One region of the Streptomyces sp. NBC_01294 genome, then DNA from elsewhere that is predicted to be linked to it. Evidence: riboswitches for the same ligand, from Rfam matches in the RefSeq annotation. Region 1 holds a riboswitch; each other region holds the start of a gene.
The links. Region 1 has a riboswitch for cobalamin ahead of OG534_RS12130 (ribonucleoside-diphosphate reductase subunit alpha). Riboswitches for the same ligand answer to the same signal wherever they lie in the genome.
Positions count from the first base shown of each region.

Region 2: it holds a riboswitch for cobalamin, as region 1 does, so the genes downstream of both, OG534_RS35115 (CoA-acylating methylmalonate-semialdehyde dehydrogenase) here and OG534_RS12130 (ribonucleoside-diphosphate reductase subunit alpha) in region 1, are expected to answer to the same signal.
Region 3: it holds a riboswitch for cobalamin, as region 1 does, so the genes downstream of both, OG534_RS28170 (cobalamin biosynthesis protein) here and OG534_RS12130 (ribonucleoside-diphosphate reductase subunit alpha) in region 1, are expected to answer to the same signal.

Region 1 covers NZ_CP108423.1:2,763,693-2,769,301, forward strand. Annotated here, with positions in the region: gene OG534_RS12110 (carbon starvation CstA family protein) at 1-891, shown strand, start outside; gene OG534_RS12115 (YbdD/YjiX family protein) at 888-1,094, shown strand; gene OG534_RS12120 (Uma2 family endonuclease) at 1,151-1,738, opposite strand; gene OG534_RS12125 (GNAT family N-acetyltransferase) at 1,817-2,314, shown strand; cobalamin riboswitch at 2,366-2,487, shown strand; gene OG534_RS12130 (ribonucleoside-diphosphate reductase subunit alpha) at 2,631-5,009, shown strand; gene OG534_RS12135 (ribonucleotide-diphosphate reductase subunit beta) at 5,009-5,609, shown strand, end outside.
Region 2 covers NZ_CP108423.1:7,756,392-7,762,000, forward strand. Annotated here, with positions in the region: gene mmsB (3-hydroxyisobutyrate dehydrogenase) at 1-502, opposite strand, end outside; gene OG534_RS35105 (enoyl-CoA hydratase/isomerase family protein) at 499-1,593, opposite strand; gene OG534_RS35110 (acyl-CoA dehydrogenase family protein) at 1,590-2,741, opposite strand; gene OG534_RS35115 (CoA-acylating methylmalonate-semialdehyde dehydrogenase) at 2,738-4,237, opposite strand; cobalamin riboswitch at 4,425-4,595, opposite strand; gene OG534_RS35120 (short-chain fatty acyl-CoA regulator family protein) at 4,652-5,609, opposite strand, start outside.
Region 3 covers NZ_CP108423.1:6,231,836-6,237,444, forward strand. Annotated here, with positions in the region: gene OG534_RS28165 (cobyric acid synthase) at 1-962, opposite strand, end outside; gene OG534_RS28170 (cobalamin biosynthesis protein) at 959-1,936, opposite strand; cobalamin riboswitch at 1,974-2,127, opposite strand; gene OG534_RS28175 (hypothetical protein) at 2,239-2,460, opposite strand; gene OG534_RS28180 (inorganic phosphate transporter) at 2,487-3,776, opposite strand; gene OG534_RS28185 (alpha/beta hydrolase) at 4,086-5,216, shown strand; gene OG534_RS28190 (hypothetical protein) at 5,360-5,609, shown strand, end outside.

The sequences.
Region 1 (5,609 bases):
ACCCAGGCGGCGAAGGACGTGGAGGAGGCCAGCCTGCTGTCCCGTACGGGCGGCGCGCCGACCTTCGCACTCGGAATGTCGGAGATCTTCTCGTCGGTGATCGGCGGGGCCGGGATGAAGGCCTTCTGGTACCACTTCGCCATCATGTTCGAGGCGTTGTTCATCCTCACCACGCTCGACGCGGGCACCCGGGTCGGCCGGTTCATGCTCCAGGACACCCTCGGCAACCTGCACAAGCCGTTCAAGGACGTCAGCTGGAAGCCGGGCGTCTGGCTGGCCAGCGCGATCGTCGTCGGCGCCTGGGGCTACTTCCTGTGGGTCGGCATCAAGGACCCGCTGGGCGGCATCAACCAGCTGTTCCCGCTCTTCGGCATCGCGAACCAGCTGCTCGCCGCGGTCGCCCTGGCCGTCTGCACCACCCTGCTGATCAAGTCCGGCCGGCTCAAGTGGGCGTGGGTGACGGGCGTTCCGCTGGTGTGGGACGTGGCCGTGACGCTCACCGCGAGCTACCAGAAGATCTTCTCCGACAACCCGAAGATCGGTTTCTTCGCGCAGCGCAGCACCTACCAGGAGGGCATCGACGCCGGGAAGGTGCTCAAGCCCGCGAAGAACATGGACGAGATGCACACCGTGGTCACCAACGCCACGGTGGACGGCGTGCTGTCGGCCCTCTTCGCGCTGCTGATCATCATCGTGCTGCTCGACGCGGCCCGGACCTGCTGGAAGGCCGTCCGCAAGCCCGAGTCGGTCACCCTGACGGAGACCCCGTGGACCGAGTCGAAGATCGTCGCCCCGGCCGGACTGATCCCGACCGCGGAGGAGCGGGCGGAGCTCGCCGCGGCCGGACTCGATGCGAGCGGCGGCCGGGTCAAGGAGACCCTGGCCTCATGAGCGGCCTGCCGCGCCTGCGCAGTGCGCTGGGGAGGGCCCGGTTCTACGTACGGGAGTTCTCGGGGGAGGCGGCGTACGACCGGTACGTCGCCCACGCCCGCTCCCACGACCCGGACGCGGAGGTCCTGAGCCGCAGGGCCTTCGAGCACGCCCGTACGGACGCGCGCGAGGCGGACCCCCGCGAGGGCTTCGGCTGCTGCTGAGCCGCCCCGCACACCGAAGGCCCCGCCGGATGCTTCCGGCGGGGCCTTCGGGCTGTTCAGCGCACCCAGTCCTTCAGGGGCTCGGTCTGGAGGGTGACGTTAACGGGGTCGGGGAGTTCAACGTTATTGCCGAACTCCACCGTGCGGGTGTTCGCATATCGACGGCCGTCCGGCTCGCTGAACACGGTCACGTCGCACGCCTCCCGGTCGATGAGCAGGTACACAGGGATGCCAGTCTGCGCGTAGGCGAGGGGCTTCTCCACGCGGTCGCGCCGGTCGGTGTCAGTGTCGTACGAGGTAACCTCGACGACCATCAGGACCGGGGCGGGGTCGGCCCACTCTCCCTGGCCGACGAACGCATCATCGAGCGCGAGAGCCGCATCAGGACGGGCGCGACCCGAGCGGTAGTCCCCGACAGCCAACCCCCGCTCCACGTGAAGCCACAACTCGGGCCGGTGCTGCATGCAGATGCGTGCGAGCCACAGAACGATACGGTCGTGATCTCCGTCAGGCACTGCCTTGCTCCTGATGACCCCGTCGATGAATTCCAGCCGCAGACCTTCGACCTCTCTGGCAGCTATCCGTGCCACGGCTTCGAAGTCCTCGGTCTGCATATGGGGACGGTGATCGGTCATCACGTTCATGCCTCGCTCGCCTTCCTGGACGGTGCTCCTTCCGACGATAGCGCCGCCCGCCGGCACCCGTCCTGCACACTCGACCGCATGGACATCGTGATCAGGGCGGCACGGCACGCCGAGTACGCGGAGCTGGGTGAGATCACCGCCCAGGCCTACCTCGGCGACGGGCACTTGGACCTCAACGACAACGACGACTACCTGAACACGCTGCGCGACGTGGCCGGCCGGGCCGCCCGGGCCGAGGTGCTCGTCGCCGAGCAGGACGGGCGGGTGCTGGGCGGAGTGACCTTCGCCGCGCCCGGGAGCCCGCTGGCCGACATCGCGGGCGCGGACGAGGCCGAGTTCCGGATGCTCGCGGTGGCCCGCGCGGGGCGCGGCCGGGGCGTCGGCGAGGCGCTGGTGCGGGCCTGCCTCGAACGGGCGCGGGCGATCGAAGGCGTGACGGCGATGGTGCTCTCCACCCAGCCCGGCATGGCGGGGGCTCAGCGGCTCTACGCGCGACTGGGCTTCGTGCGGACTCCCGAGCGGGACTGGGAGCCGATCGAGGGCCTGGAACTCCTGACTTATCGACTCAAGCTGTAGCCACGCCGACACTACATGTGGGGGCTACCGCATCGGGCCGCCCCCACATGTATGCTCATGCCTGCTGTCGCCGCAGGGGAATCCGGTGTGAATCCGGAACTGTCCCGCAACGGTATGAAGTGTCCGCCTACCGGACACCAAGTCCGATGACCTGCCGACAGCGCGCCCGGCTCGACCGAACCGGGTGCCGACACGTCCGGGCCTCGCGGTTGGGCCGGTGGACGCCATGCGGTGTACGCGTTCCTGCCACGCCCGCATGCGCCCGCTCGCGCCCCGCTCCGCCGATGACCGGGCCGAGCGAGGGAGAGCTCCCGCCGTGACCATCGCGCCTTCCGCACCGCGCGCCGAGTCCGTTTCTGGCGACAACACCGAGGGCCCGGGGGCCACGCTGCTGCGTACCCTCACCGAACTGACGGCGGACCTCCCCGACACCGACCCCGGCCGGGTCGCGGCCTCCGCGCTGCGCGGCCGCAGCTCCGCCGCCGACGAGGCCGAACTGCGGGGGCTGGCCACCGAGGCCGCCGCCGGTCTCATCTCCGAGGACCCCGCGTACTCGAAGCTCGCCGCCCGGCTGCTGACGCTGGCCGTGCGCGACGAGGCCGCGAGCCAGGGCTCCACCTCCTTCTCCGCCTCCGTCGAGGTCGGCCACCGCGAGGGCCTCATCGCCGACCGCACCGCCGAGTTCGTGCGGACGCACGCGAGCCGCCTGGACTCGCTGGTCGAGCTCACCCTCGCCGAGGGCGCCGACGACCGCTTCGGCTTCTTCGGCCTGCGCACCCTGCACAGCCGCTACCTGCTGCGTCACCCGATCACCCGCCAGGTCATCGAGACCCCGCAGTACTTCATGCTGCGCGTGGCCTGTGGCCTCGCCGCGGACGAGTCCGTCCAGGCCGTCGAGGAAGTGGCCTCGCTGTACCGGCTGATGAGCCGCCTCGACTACCTGCCGTCGTCCCCCACGCTCTTCAACTCCGGCACCCGCCACCCGCAGATGTCCTCCTGCTACCTGCTGGACTCCCCGCTGGACGAGCTGGACTCGATCTACGACCGCTACCACCAGGTCGCGCGGCTCTCCAAGCACGCCGGCGGCATCGGCCTGTCGTACTCCCGCATCCGCGCCCGCGGTTCGCTGATCCGCGGCACCAACGGCCACTCCAACGGCATCGTGCCGTTCCTGAAGACCCTCGACGCCTCCGTCGCCGCCGTGAACCAGGGTGGCCGCCGCAAGGGCGCCGCCGCCGTCTACCTGGAGACCTGGCACGCGGACATCGAGGAGTTCCTGGAGCTCCGCGACAACACCGGTGAGGACCAGCGCCGTACGCACAACCTGAACCTGGCGCACTGGGTGCCGGACGAGTTCATGCGCCGCGTGAACGCCGACGCCGAGTGGTCGCTGTTCTCCCCGGCCGACGTGCCCGAGCTGGTCGACCTGTGGGGCGACGACTTCGACGCCGCCTACCGCAAGGCCGAGGCGGACGGCCTGGCCCGCAAGACCATGCCCGCCCGCGACCTGTACGGCCGGATGATGCGCACCCTCGCGCAGACCGGCCAGGGCTGGATGACCTTCAAGGACGCCTCCAACCGCACGGCGAACCAGACGGCCGAGCCGGGCACGGTCGTGCACTCCTCGAACCTGTGCACCGAGATCATCGAGGTCACCAACGACGGCGAGACCGCCGTCTGCAACCTCGGCTCGGTCAACCTGGGCGCCTTCGTCGTGGACGGCGAGATCGACTGGGAGCGGATCGACGAGACCGTCCGCACCGCCGTCACCTTCCTCGACCGCGTGGTGGACATCAACTTCTACCCGACCGAGCAGGCCGGCCGTTCCAACGCCCGCTGGCGCCCGGTGGGCCTGGGCGCGATGGGCCTCCAGGACGTCTTCTTCAAGCTGAAGCTGCCCTTCGACTCCCCCGAGGCGAAGGCCCTGTCCACCAAGCTCTCCGAGCGCATCATGCTGGCCGCGTACGAGGCCTCGTGCGACCTCGCCGAGCGCAGCGGCCCGCTGCCGGCCTGGGAGCAGACCCGCACCGCCCGCGGCGTCCTGCACCCGGACCACTACGACGTCGAGCTGAACTGGCCGGAGCGCTGGGACGCGCTGCGCGCCCGCGTCGCCGAGACCGGCATGCGCAACTCCCTGCTCCTCGCCATCGCCCCGACGGCGACGATCGCCTCGATCGCCGGCGTGTACGAGTGCATCGAGCCGCAGGTCTCCAACCTCTTCAAGCGCGAGACGCTCAGCGGCGAGTTCCTCCAGGTGAACGGCTACCTGGTGGAGGAGCTGAAGCGGCTCGGCGTGTGGGACACCCAGACCCGTGAGGCGCTGCGCGACGCCTCCGGCTCGGTCCAGGGCTTCGGCTGGATCCCGGCCGAGGTCCGCGAGCTGTACCGCACGGCGTGGGAGATCCCGCAGCGCGGTCTGATCGACATGGCGGCGGCCCGTACGCCGTTCCTGGACCAGTCGCAGTCGCTGAACCTGTTCCTGGAGACGCCCACCATCGGCAAGCTCAGCTCGATGTACGCGTACGCCTGGAAGCAGGGCCTGAAGACCACGTACTACCTGCGCTCGCGCCCGGCGACGAAGATCGCCCGTGCCGCGCAGGCGGCCGCCCCCGTCGAGCTGCCGCAGGCGGTCGCCGACGCCGAGGCGCTGGCCTGCTCCCTTGAGAACCCCGAGTCCTGCGAGGCCTGCCAGTAATGAGCTCCAACAACACCAAGAACCTCCTGGACCCGGGCTTCGAGCTCACGCTCCGCCCGATGCGCTACCCGGACTTCTACGAGCGCTACCGGGACGCGATCAAGAACACGTGGACCGTCGAGGAGGTCGACCTCCACTCGGACGTCGCCGACCTGGCGAAGCTGACGCCGGCCGAGCAGCACATGATCGGCCGCCTGGTCGCGTTCTTCGCGACGGGTGACTCGATCGTCTCGAACAACCTGGTGCTGACGCTCTACAAGCACATCAACTCCCCGGAGGCGCGCCTGTACCTGTCGCGCCAGCTGTTCGAGGAGGCCGTGCACGTCCAGTTCTACCTGACGCTGCTCGACACCTACCTGCCCGACCCGGACGACCGCTCGGCCGCCTTCGACGCGGTCGAGGAGATCCCGTCCATCCGCGAGAAGGCCCAGTTCTGCTTCAAGTGGATCAACGAGGTCGAGAAGCTGGACCGGCTGGAGACGAAGGCCGACCGCCGCCGCTTCCTGCTGAACCTGATCTGCTTCGCCGCGTGCATCGAGGGCCTGTTCTTCTACGGCGCCTTCGCGTACGTGTACTGGTTCCGCTCGCGCGGCCTGCTGC
Region 2 (5,609 bases), 5.0 Mb from region 1:
GCCCGGCGCCCGCCGCGCCGCAGTGCACGGCCTTCTTGCCCATGGCGGAGAGCAGGGGCTGCGCCGCCGCGAACTCGGCGGCGCCGCCGCCCGCCATGAAGGTGAGGCTCGCGGCCTGTGCGCCCACCACCCCGCCCGAGACGGGCGCGTCGAGGGACCGGTGGCCGGCCGCCACGGCGGCCTCGTGCGCCGCGCGCGCGTCGGCCACGTCGATGGTGGAGCAGTCGACGAACAGGGTTCCGGGCCGCGCTGCCGCCAGCAGCCCGTCCTCCCGGTACAGGGCGAGGACGTGCCTGCCCGCCGGGAGCATGGTGATCACCACATCGGCGTCGGCGGCCGCCGACGCGGCCGACCCGGCCGGCTCCACCCCCGTCGCCGCGGCGGCGCCCAGGAGCTCCGGCACCAGGTCGAAGCCGAGGACGCGGTAGCCGGCCTTCACCAGGTTGGCCGCCATCGGGCCACCCATGTGGCCCAGTCCGACGAACGCCACGGTACTGCTCACCAGGGCACCTCCTGAGTCGAATCGGTGGCGGCGAGGCGCAGTTCGCGCGCGCCGAGCGGGGCGAAGAACCGTTCCACGTCCGCCGTGCCGACCTCGGCGAGGGTGGGCGGGGTCCAGTGCGGGGTGCGGTCCTTGTCGATCACCTGGGCGCGGATGCCCTCCACCAGGTCGGGGGAGGCCAGAGCCGCGCAGGAGACCCGGTACTCCTGCTCCAGGACCCTTTCCAGCGGGCCCAGATCGCGTGCCCGGCGCAGCGCGGCCAGGGTGACCTTCAGTGCCGTGGGCGATTTCGCCGCCAGGGCGGCCGCGGCCTCCTTTGCGCCGGGGACGCCGGTGGCGAGCAGCCGCCGGACGATCTCCTCGACCGTGTCCGCCGCGTAGCACGCGTCGATCCACGCGCGGGCGGCGGCGAGGTCACCGGGCGGCGGCGTTTGCACCCGCGCGCCGAGGCCCTCGTGTACGGAGGTCCGCGCGAGGTCGGCGGCCAGTGCGGGGAGCTCCGCCGCGGGGACGAAGTGGTCCGCGAGCCCGCACAGCAGGGCGTCGGCCGCCCCGACCGGCGTACCGGTCAGGGCCAGGTGGGTGCCCAGTTCGCCCGGGGCCAGCCCGAGCAGGTAGGTTCCGCCGACGTCGGGGACGAAGCCGATGCCCGTCTCGGGCATGGCGACGCGGGAGCGTTCGGTGACGATCCGGACGCTGCCGTGGGCCGAGACCCCGACGCCGCCGCCCATGACGATGCCGTCCATCAGGGCCACGTACGGCTTGGGGTAGCGGGCGATGCGGGCGTTGAGCCGGTACTCGTCGCGCCAGAAGTCCGCGGAGGCGCTGCCGCCCGTGCGGGCATCCTCGTGGATCGAGCGGATGTCGCCCCCGGCGCACAGGCCGCGTTCACCGGCGCCCTCGATGACGACGGTCTCGACGGCCGGGTCGTGCTGCCAGGCGGTGAGCGCCTCGTCGATGCGGAGCACCATGGCGTGGCTGAGGGCGTTGAGCGCCTTGGGGCGGTTGAGGGTGAGGTACGCGGCGTGGCCCTCGGTGCGCAGCAGGACGTGGTCGCGGTCTTCGTGGGGTGCGTGGGGTGCGTGGGTCATCGCAGGGTCTCCGTGAGTCCGCGGGCGACGATGACCCGCATGATCTCGTTGGTGCCTTCCAGGATCTGATGGACGCGCAGGTCGCGGACGATCTTCTCGATGCCGTATTCGCCGAGGTAGCCGTATCCGCCGTGGAGCTGCAGAGCCCGGTCGGCGACGGTGTAGCCGGTGTCGGTGGCGAAACGCTTGGCCATCGCGCACAGCCGGGGGGCCAGCGGATCGTCCGAGTCGAGGGCCTCGGCGGCCTGCCGGACCAGCGCGCGGGCGGCGGCCAGTTCGGTGGCCATGTCCGCGAGCCTGAACTGCAGCGCCTGGGCGTCCAGGAGCCGCCCTCCGAAGGCCTCGCGGTCGGCGAGGTGGACCAGGCTGCGGTCCAGGGCGCTCTGGGCGCCGCCGAGCGAGCAGGCGGCGATGCCGAGCCGGCCGCCGTTGAGGCCGTTCATGGCGATGCGGAAGCCGTCGCCCTCGGCGCCGAGCCGGCGGTCGGCGGGGATGCGCACGCCGTCGAGGACGACCTGGCGGGTGGGCTGCGCGTTCCAGCCCATCTTGTGCTCGTTGGGGCCGAAGGAGACCCCGGGGTCCTCGCGTGCGACGACGAACGCCGAGATCCCGCCGGGCCCGCTCTCGCCGGTGCGGGCCATGACGATGTAGACCCCGGCGGCCCCGGCGCCGGAGATGAACTGCTTGACGCCGGTCAGCACGTAGTGGTCGCCGTTCCGCTCGGCGCGGGTGCGCAAGGCTCCCGCGTCGGAGCCGGCCCCGGGTTCGGTGAGGCAGTAGCTGCCCAGGGAGTCGGCCGAGCACAGGCCCGGCAGCCAGCGGCGGCGCTGCGCGGCGTCCCCGTAGCGGTCGATCATCCAGGCGACCATGTTGTGGATGGAGAGGTAGCCGGCGATGGACGGGCAGCCGGTGGCCAAGGTCTCGAAGACGAGGACGCCGTCGGCGCGGCCGAGCCCCGAACCGCCGTGCTCCTCCCGCACGTAGACGCCGCCGAGACCGAGGACCGCGGCCCGGCGGATGACCTCGACGGGGAAGTGCTTGTCCCGGTCCCAGGCGACGGCGTACGGGGCCAGGTGCTCCTGGGCGAAGTCGAGGGTGACCTCGGCGAGGGCGAGCTGGTCCTCGGTGAGGGTGGTCACGGCGCTCATCCCATCGTCGGGATCGTGAAGCTCGCGCCCTCCTTGGCCCCGGAGGGCCAGCGCGAGGTGACGGTCTTGGTCCGGGTGTAGAAGCGGATGGAGTCCGGTCCGTGCTGGTTCAGATCCCCGAAACCGGACCGCTTCCAGCCGCCGAAGGTGTGGTACGCCACCGGGACGGGGATCGGCACGTTGACGCCGACCATGCCGGCGCCCACCCGGCGGGTGAAGTCGCGGGCGGTGTCGCCGTCGCGGGTGAAGATCGCGACGCCGTTGCCGTACGGGTGCTCGGTGGGCAGGCGCAGTGCCTCCTCGTAGTCGGCGGCCCGTACGACGGACAGCACCGGCCCGAAGATCTCCTCCCGGTAGATCCGCATCGAGGGGGTGACCCGGTCGAAGAGGGTGGCGCCGGCGAAGTAGCCGTTCTCGTGCCCGGCCAGGGTGAACCCGCGTCCGTCGACGACGAGTTCGGCTCCCTCGGTGGCGCCGATGCCCACGTAGCGGTTGACCCGGTCGAGCGCGTCACGGCTCACCAGCGGCCCGAAGTCTGCCTCGGGGTCGTCGGAGCGGCCGACGCGCAGGGTGGCGATGCGCTCCTTCAGCTTGGCCACCAGCGCGTCCGCGGTCTCCTCGCCGACGGGGACGGCCACGGCGATGGCCATGCAGCGCTCGCCGGCCGACCCGTATCCGGCGCCGATGAGCGCCTCCACGGCCTGGTCGAGATCGGCGTCCGGCATCACGATCATGTGGTTCTTGGCGCCGCCGAAGCACTGGGCGCGCTTGCCGTGGGCGGCGGCGGTGGCGTAGATGTGCGCGGCGATCGGGGTGGAGCCGACGAAGCCGAGGGCCTGCACGCGGGGGTCTTCGAGGAGGGTGTCGACGGCCTCCTTGCCGCCGTTGACCACGTTGAGCACGCCGGGCGGCAGGCCGGCTTCCAGGAAGAGCTCGGCGAGCCGCAGCGGTACGGACGGGTCCCGTTCCGAGGGCTTCAGGATGAAGGAGTTGCCGCAGGCCAGAGCCGGTGCGGCCTGCCACAGCGGGATCATCGCCGGGAAGTTGAAGGGGGTGATCCCGGCGACCACGCCGAGCGGCGCGCGCAGGGAGTGCACGTCGATGCCCGTGCCCGCGTTGTCGGTGAACTCCCCCTTCAGCAGGTGCGGGACGCCGGCGGCGAACTCGACCACCTCCAGGCCGCGTTGCAGGTCACCGTGCGCGTCGGCGACGGTCTTGCCGTGCTCGGCCGACAGCATGCGGGCGAGGGAGTCCCGCTCGCCCTCGACCAGTTGGAGGAAGCGCAGCAGCACGCGCGAGCGGCGCTGCGGGTTCCACTGGCCCCAATCCGCCTGCGCCTCCTCGGCGTTCGCGATGGCCGCCTCGGTGTCGGCGCGCCCGGCGAGCGGGACGCGGGCCTGGACGGTGCCGGTGTTGGGGTCGTACACGTCGGCGAAGAGTCCGGATGTTCCGGTGGTGTGCTTGCCGCCGATGAAATGGGTGAGTTCACGGACCATGGGTGCCTGCTCTCGTCAGGTTGGATCCGGGGATGGCACGGCGGACCGGCGAACGCGCCCGGTGGGGTGCGCCGCTGGGGAAGGCCGTGAGAACTACGAGCGTGCGCAGGTGTGCGCGCGCTCCGCCGGATCACCAGGGTCCTGGGTACAAACCGGTGCCATGCGTGTCTGCTCCATCCTCGTGGACAACACGGAACGTTCCGCGGCCGGTATCCTGACTCCCGGATCACCGCGTGCCGCCCGCCTTCCCGACAGACCTCGTCAGTGGCGTGTGGATGGCAGCACACTCCCCGGTCACAGTGGCGGGACCGTGCCGGTTTCTCACCGGCTTCCCTGCACCGCGGACCTTGTGCGGCGAACATATAGTTGGACGTCCTAGTAAGTCCAGACCCCCCTGCCGCGCGCCGGCGTCCGTCAGCCGTGGGCCGGGGCGGAGTTCCTGGTCACCGGGTACGGGATGAAAGTGCTGCTGTTCTCGTCGACGGCCAGGACCCGGCCGAGCGGCGGGACGGCCCGCTGCGGGCAGTCGAGGCGTTCGCAGAGCCTGCAGCCCATGCCGATGGGCGTGGCCGCCGCCGTGTTGTCGAGGTCGAGCCCGTCGGCGTACACGAGCCGGGAGGCGTGCCGGATCTCGCATCCGAGCCCGATCGCGAAGGTCTTGCCGGGCTCGCCCCAGCCGCCGCGGTGGCGGGTGACGGCGCGGGCGGTCCACAGGAACCGCTGCCCGTCGGGCATGGCGGCGACCTGGACGTGGATGCGACCGGGCGCGGCGAAGGCCTCGTACACGTTCCACAGCGGGCAGGTGCCGCCCGCGCGGGAGAAGTGGAATCCGGTGGCGGACTGCCGCTTGGACATGTTCCCGGCCCGGTCCACCCGGACGAAGGAGAAGGGAACCCCGCGCAGCCTGGGCCGTTGCAGGGTGCTGAGGCGGTGGCAGACCGTCTCGTAGCCGATCCCGAAGTGGTCGGTGAGCCGCTCGATGTCGTAGCGGAACTCCTCCGCGGCGGTGTGGAAGGCCGTGTACGGGAGGATGAGCGCGGCCGCGAAGTAGTTGGCGATGCCGATCCGCGCGAGGGCGTGCACGGGGGAGCCGGGCGGGAAGTCCTCGGTGGCCAGCCGGTCCAGTTCGGCCCCGTACTCGATCAGCGCCAGCTGCGTGGCCATCCGGAACGCCTGCTGGCCCGGCCGCAGCCGGTTCGACAGGTGCAGGACCCGGGCGGTCGCGTCGTAGTGGTGCAGCCGGTCGGAATCCGGGGCGGTCCTGACGCCGTGCCGATCGGACAGCCGGCGGGTCAGGGCGCGGATGACGTCACCGGGGCGGATGCCGATCTCGCGGGCGAGGGCTTCGGCCGCCAGATCGGTCTCGTGCAGG
Region 3 (5,609 bases), 3.5 Mb from region 1:
GCCAGTGCCTTCACCGTGCCCCGGGTGCCGGGGACGACGACCAGGTCCGCGTCGGCCAGTTCCTCGGCCCGGTCCACGAACCGCACCACGACCCCCGGCTCCGCCGCGAGCGCGTCGACGTCCGTGAAGTTCGACATCAGCGGCACCGCGCACACGGCGACCCGCAGCACGTCCTCGCCCACGGGCGGCGCCACCACGGATTCCCGTACCGCGCCCCGCAGGGAGACCCGCAGGCCGTCCTCTTCGTCGATGCCCAGCCCGTGCCGGAACGGCAGCACCCCGTAGGTCGCCCGCCCGGTCAGGCCGCGCAGCATCTCCATGCCCGGCTCCAGCAGCGACACGTCGCCGCGGAACTTGTTGACCATGTACCCCGCGATCAGCGACTGGTCCTCGGGGGAGAGCAGTGCGGTCGTCCCGAAGAAGGACGCGAAGACCCCGCCCCGGTCGATGTCGCCCACCACGACCACCGGGAACCGCGCGGCCCGCGCGATCCCCATGTTCACGATGTCGGTCCGGCGCAGGTTGATCTCGGCCGGACTCCCCGCTCCCTCGCAGATCACGGCGTCATACGTGCCCCGCAGCTGCTCCAGGCAGTCCGTGACGATGCCGAGCAGCTGCTCCTGGCGCCCGCCGTGGTAGCCGCGCGCGCTCATCTCGCCCACGGGCTTTCCCAGCAGCACCACCTGGCTGCTGCGGTCGCTGCCGGGCTTGAGCAGCACCGGGTTCATCAGCGCCGTCGGCTCCACGCGGGCCGCCTGGGCCTGCATCGCCTGGGCGCGCCCGATCTCGGCGCCCTCCCGCGTGACGAACGAGTTCAGCGACATGTTCTGCGCCTTGAAGGGCGCCACCTTCACGCCTTGGCGGCTCAGCCAGCGGCAGATGCCCGCCGTGACCACGCTCTTGCCGGCGTCCGACGTGGTGCCCGCGACCAGCAGACCGCCGCCGCGCTTCGCGCCGCTCATGCGCGCCGCCCTCTCTTGGTCGTACGGGGGATCAGCAGTCGGGAGACCAGCAGCCGGGCGGCCACACAGGTCCCCAGGGCCAGCCAGGTCACCTGCTGCGACAGCCGGACCGCCCGCTCGATGTCCGCGACCTCCACCGGCCGCCCCTTCTCGCCGTTCAGCACGGCACGGTGCTCGACCCGGCCGCCGTACGCCAGGGTCCCGCCCAGTCTGACGCCGAGCGCCCCGGCGAAGGAGGCCTCGACGGGTCCGGCGTTCGGGCTGGGGTGCGCGGCGGCGTCCGAGCGCCAGGCCCGTACGGCTCCCCGCCGGTCGGGTCCGGCCAGTACGGCGGCGGCCGCCGTCAGCCGGGCCCCAGGCCAGCCCGCCAGGTCGTCGAGCCGGGCGGAGGCCCAGCCGTAGCGCAGGTAGCGGGGGGACTTGTGGCCGACCATCGCGTCCAGGGTGTTCACGGCGCGGAAGGCCAGCAGGCCCGGGACGCCGGCGACGGCGCCCCACACCAGGGCCCCGACGACCGCGTCGGAGGTGTTCTCGGCGACGGACTCCACGACCGCGCGGGCCATCTGCTGCCCGTCCAGGGCTTGCGGGTCGCGCCCGCACAGGTGGGGCAGCCGCTCCCGGGCCACCTCGGTGTCCCCTGCGGCGAGCGCCCCGCCGATGGCGCGGGCCTCGCGGCCCAGCGAGGTGCCGCCCACGACGGCCCAGGTGGCGGCGGCGGTCAGGGTGATACGGGCGGCAGCGGGCCGGGAGCGCACGGCGCGGGCGCCCAGCGCACCGACGGCGGCCGCGCCCCCGGCGCACACCAGGGTGTGCAGGAGGCCCCGGGCGCGGTCGTCGCGCCACAGGGAGCGCTCGACGGCGGCGGCGGCCCGCCCGAAGGCGGCCACGGGGTGCCCTCGGCGGGGATCACCGAGGATCCGGTCGCCGATCAGGCCCGCCGTGGCGCCGTACGCGAACACGCGATCGGCACGCATGGTGGCAGGTATGTCCTCACTCAGGGTCCGCGCCCTGGTTCGACGTGTCCGGCGGCGAGAGTTCCTGGCTCCCGGGACGCACGCGCGGCGTGCGCTCCCCGGTGACAGTGGCGGGACCGCGCCGGATTCGCACCGGACTTCCTCTCCATGCCGCCGTATTGGCTCGGGCAGTCCACCACGCACCGAGAACGCCCGTCAACTCGCCGTTGACCTGCGGCGCTGCAGGGGCGGGAGATGCGAAAGCTCCCCCCGGGAGAAACCCGGAGGGAGCCTTCGCGCCCGGCCCGCCGTACGGCGGGGGATCAGGCGACGATCAGGTAGATCCCGTACGTCACGGCGGCCGCGACGAGCGTGAAGCAGAGGTACGCGCCGCTGCGGGCCAGGGTGGCGGCGCCGCCCTGCTCGGTCGCGGCCTCGTGCTTGGACAGGCCCATCAGGCCCAGCGTGAACAGGGCCACGAGGGCGACGGTGGCGAAGAGGCTGACCCCGAAGACGGAGCCGAGCGCTTCCCAGTCGATCTTCATACTGCCGTTTCCTCTGTGTGTCTCGGTCAGACCGCGGCGGCCGGAGCCGCCGGGGTCGTCGTCGCGGCCGGGATGGTGGCCTTGAGGGCGTCGTCCGTGACCGCGGCGGTCGTACCGGCGGCTGCGACCGTCGTGCCGGCCGCGGCGACGGTCGGCGGGACGGTGACGGCCGCGATCGCCGTGGTGACGACACCCGGCTCGTGGGCGTCGACCGGCTCCACGTCGTTGACGTTGCTGTGGTCGACGACCTGGCGGCGCGAGATGAGCCAGATGGCGAGGCAGGAGCCGACCAGGAAGACGGTGACGGCGGCGATGCCGATGTCACCCGTGCGCATGACCAGCTCGGCACCGGCCGAGACCAGCGCGGCGGCCGGCAGGGTCAGGCCCCAGGCGACGAACATGCGGGTCGCGGTGGACCAGCGGACCACACCGCCCTTGCGGCCCAGGCCCGCACCCATGACCGCACCGGAGCACGAGTGGGTGGTGGAGAGCGAGAAGCCCAGGGTGGAGGAGGCGAGGATGACGGACGCGGCCGAGGTCTGGGCGGCGAAGCCCTGCTGCGGCTGCAGGTCGGTCAGGCCCTTGCCCATGGTGCGGATGATGCGCCAGCCGCCCAGGTAGGTGCCCATCGCGATGGCCACACCGGCCGAGACGATGACCCACACCGGCGGGTTCGAGTCGGGGGCGATCGCACCGCCGGCGATGAGGGCCAGGGTGATGATGCCCATCGTCTTCTGCGCGTCGTTGGTTCCGTGCGCGAGGGAGACGAGGCCGGCCGAGGCGATCTGACCGGCGCGGTAGCCCTTGGCGGAGGTCTTGTCGCCGACCTTGCCGCCCATCTTGTAGGTGACCTTGGCGGCCAGGTACGCGGCGATGCCGGCCACCAGCGGGGCGGCGATCGCGGGGATGAGCACCTTGGTGACGATGACGCTGCCGTTGACCGCGCCGATGCCGGCGGAGGCGACCGCGGCGCCGATGAGGCCGCCCATCAGGGCGTGCGAGGAGCTGGAGGGGAGGCCGACCAGCCAGGTGACGAGGTTCCAGAGGATCGCGCCGACGAGGGCCGCGAAGATCACTTCTGGCTGGATGCCGTCCTCGTTGACCAGGCCCTTGGAGATCGTCTTGGCGACCTCCACGGACATGAACGCGCCGACGAGGTTGAGCACGGCGGACATGGCCACCGCCGTCTTGGGCTTGAGGGCGCCGGTCGAGATGGTGGTGGCCATCGCGTTGGCCGTGTCGTGAAAACCGTTCGTGAAGTCGAACACGAGAGCGGTGATGATCACGATCCCGAGGAGAAGCGTTATGTGCTCCATTTACCCAGGCTTCTGTTTGACGTCAGTGGCTCGGCGACCGTAGGCAACCTGGGTGAACGGAAGGTGAACTGGCGCGGGCGGAGCGGTGTACGGGCACGGGGCCCCATCGCGACATTCGTCCTGATTCTGTCGTAGAAATCAGCATTAATGCACGTCAAAGCCGGGTGAATGAACCCCTCCGGGTGGCCCGGCGCCGCATCCGGCCCTGCGCCCGGAGCCCCTGAAGAGACCTAGATCACCCCTCTCCCGGCGCTGGCGGAGGGATCCCCTCCGGTGGCCCGCCCGAGCCCGGGCGCAGACACTGGAGCGGTGCGAACCGCGACAGCGACGGCAGCAGCCGTCACCACCGCTCTCCTGGGCGCCGGCGCGGCCGCCGTCGCGGTCGGCCGGTACGCCGCCGACGCGGCCCTGCGGCCCGAACCCGGCCGTCCGCTCCCCGGCGGGCCGCGGCTGAGCATCCACTCCACCGCCCCCGGCCGGGTCGCGCTGACCCGCTCGCTCACCTCCCTGCGCCCCGGTACGTACGGCCTGGTCGCGCCGGGCGTGCACGCCGTCGTCGGGCCCGTGCTCCCGGACGCCGAGCACGACCCGGACACCGTCGTACGGGAGCTCCTCTCCGTCACCCACGGCACCCTCGCCCCCGGGACCCGGGTCACCCTCACCCCCCAGGTGTACGTCGGCGACCCCCGCACCGCCCTCGGGCTCGACCACGCCGACGTGGACGTCCCCGGAGAGCTCGGCGCGCTCCCCGCCTGGTTCCTGCCCGGGGTCCGGGACACCTGGGTGATCACCGTGCACGGGCTCGGCGGCAGCCGCGAGCACCCGATGGTGGTCATGCCCTTCCTGCACCGCCACCGGCTGCCCGTCCTGGACCTCGGCTACCGCGGCGACCTCGGCGCCCCCGCCTCCCCGGACGGCCTCGGCCACCTCGGCGAATCGGAGTGGCGGGACCTGGACGCCGCCATCCGCTACGCCGTGCGCTACGGCGCCCGGCGCGTGGTCCTGCACGGCTGGTCCACCGGCGCCGCCATGGCCCTGCACGCCGCCGAGCGCTCGGCGCTGGCCGACCGGATCTCCGGGCTGGTGCTGGACTCGCCGGTACTCGACTGGCACACCACCCTGCGCGGGCTCGCCGCGGCCCGCCGTACCCCGGCCGTGGTGCTGCCGCTGGCGGTCCGGGCCGCCGAGGGCCGCGCGGGACTGCGCGCCGACCACCGGCCGCCGGGCGCGGACCCCGGCGCGCTGCGCGTCCCCGTACTGATCTTCCACGGCCCGGACGACTCGCTCGCCCCCTGGGGCCCCTCCCGCAGGCTGGCCGCGGCCCGCCCCGATCTCGTCACCCTGCACACCGTGCCCGGAGCCGGGCACGGTGCGATGTGGAACGCCGGCCCGGCCGGATACGAGGAGGCCCTGCGCCGCTTCCTCACCCCCCTCATGTGAGCCTCATGTGAGCGCCCGTCATGTGAAGGCCGTGTGACGGACCGGGTCCTGCGGGCGTGTTGTCCCGGTCTGCACCACGGGCGATCGGCGGCAAGCGTTCATTCCGTTTGGGCTTTCGGCCAGTGACGGGCGAGACTGCTTCCGTGACGTCCCGAAAGCCTGATGAGCAGTTGGCTCGCGACTCCAGACTCCGACTCGTCTCCCCGCGGTCGGTCGCCGCGGCCCGCAAGGCGGTGACCGACCGGCGTACCCGTCCCGCCCCGCGCCCCCCGGCGGGCACGCCCGCCACGGCCGACCTCGCGAACCGGGCCCGGGCCTCGCTCGCCGATGCCGTACGCCTGACCCGCTGGGCCGAGCGCAACCTCGGCGCCGGAGACGGCGGCCGGCCCGCCC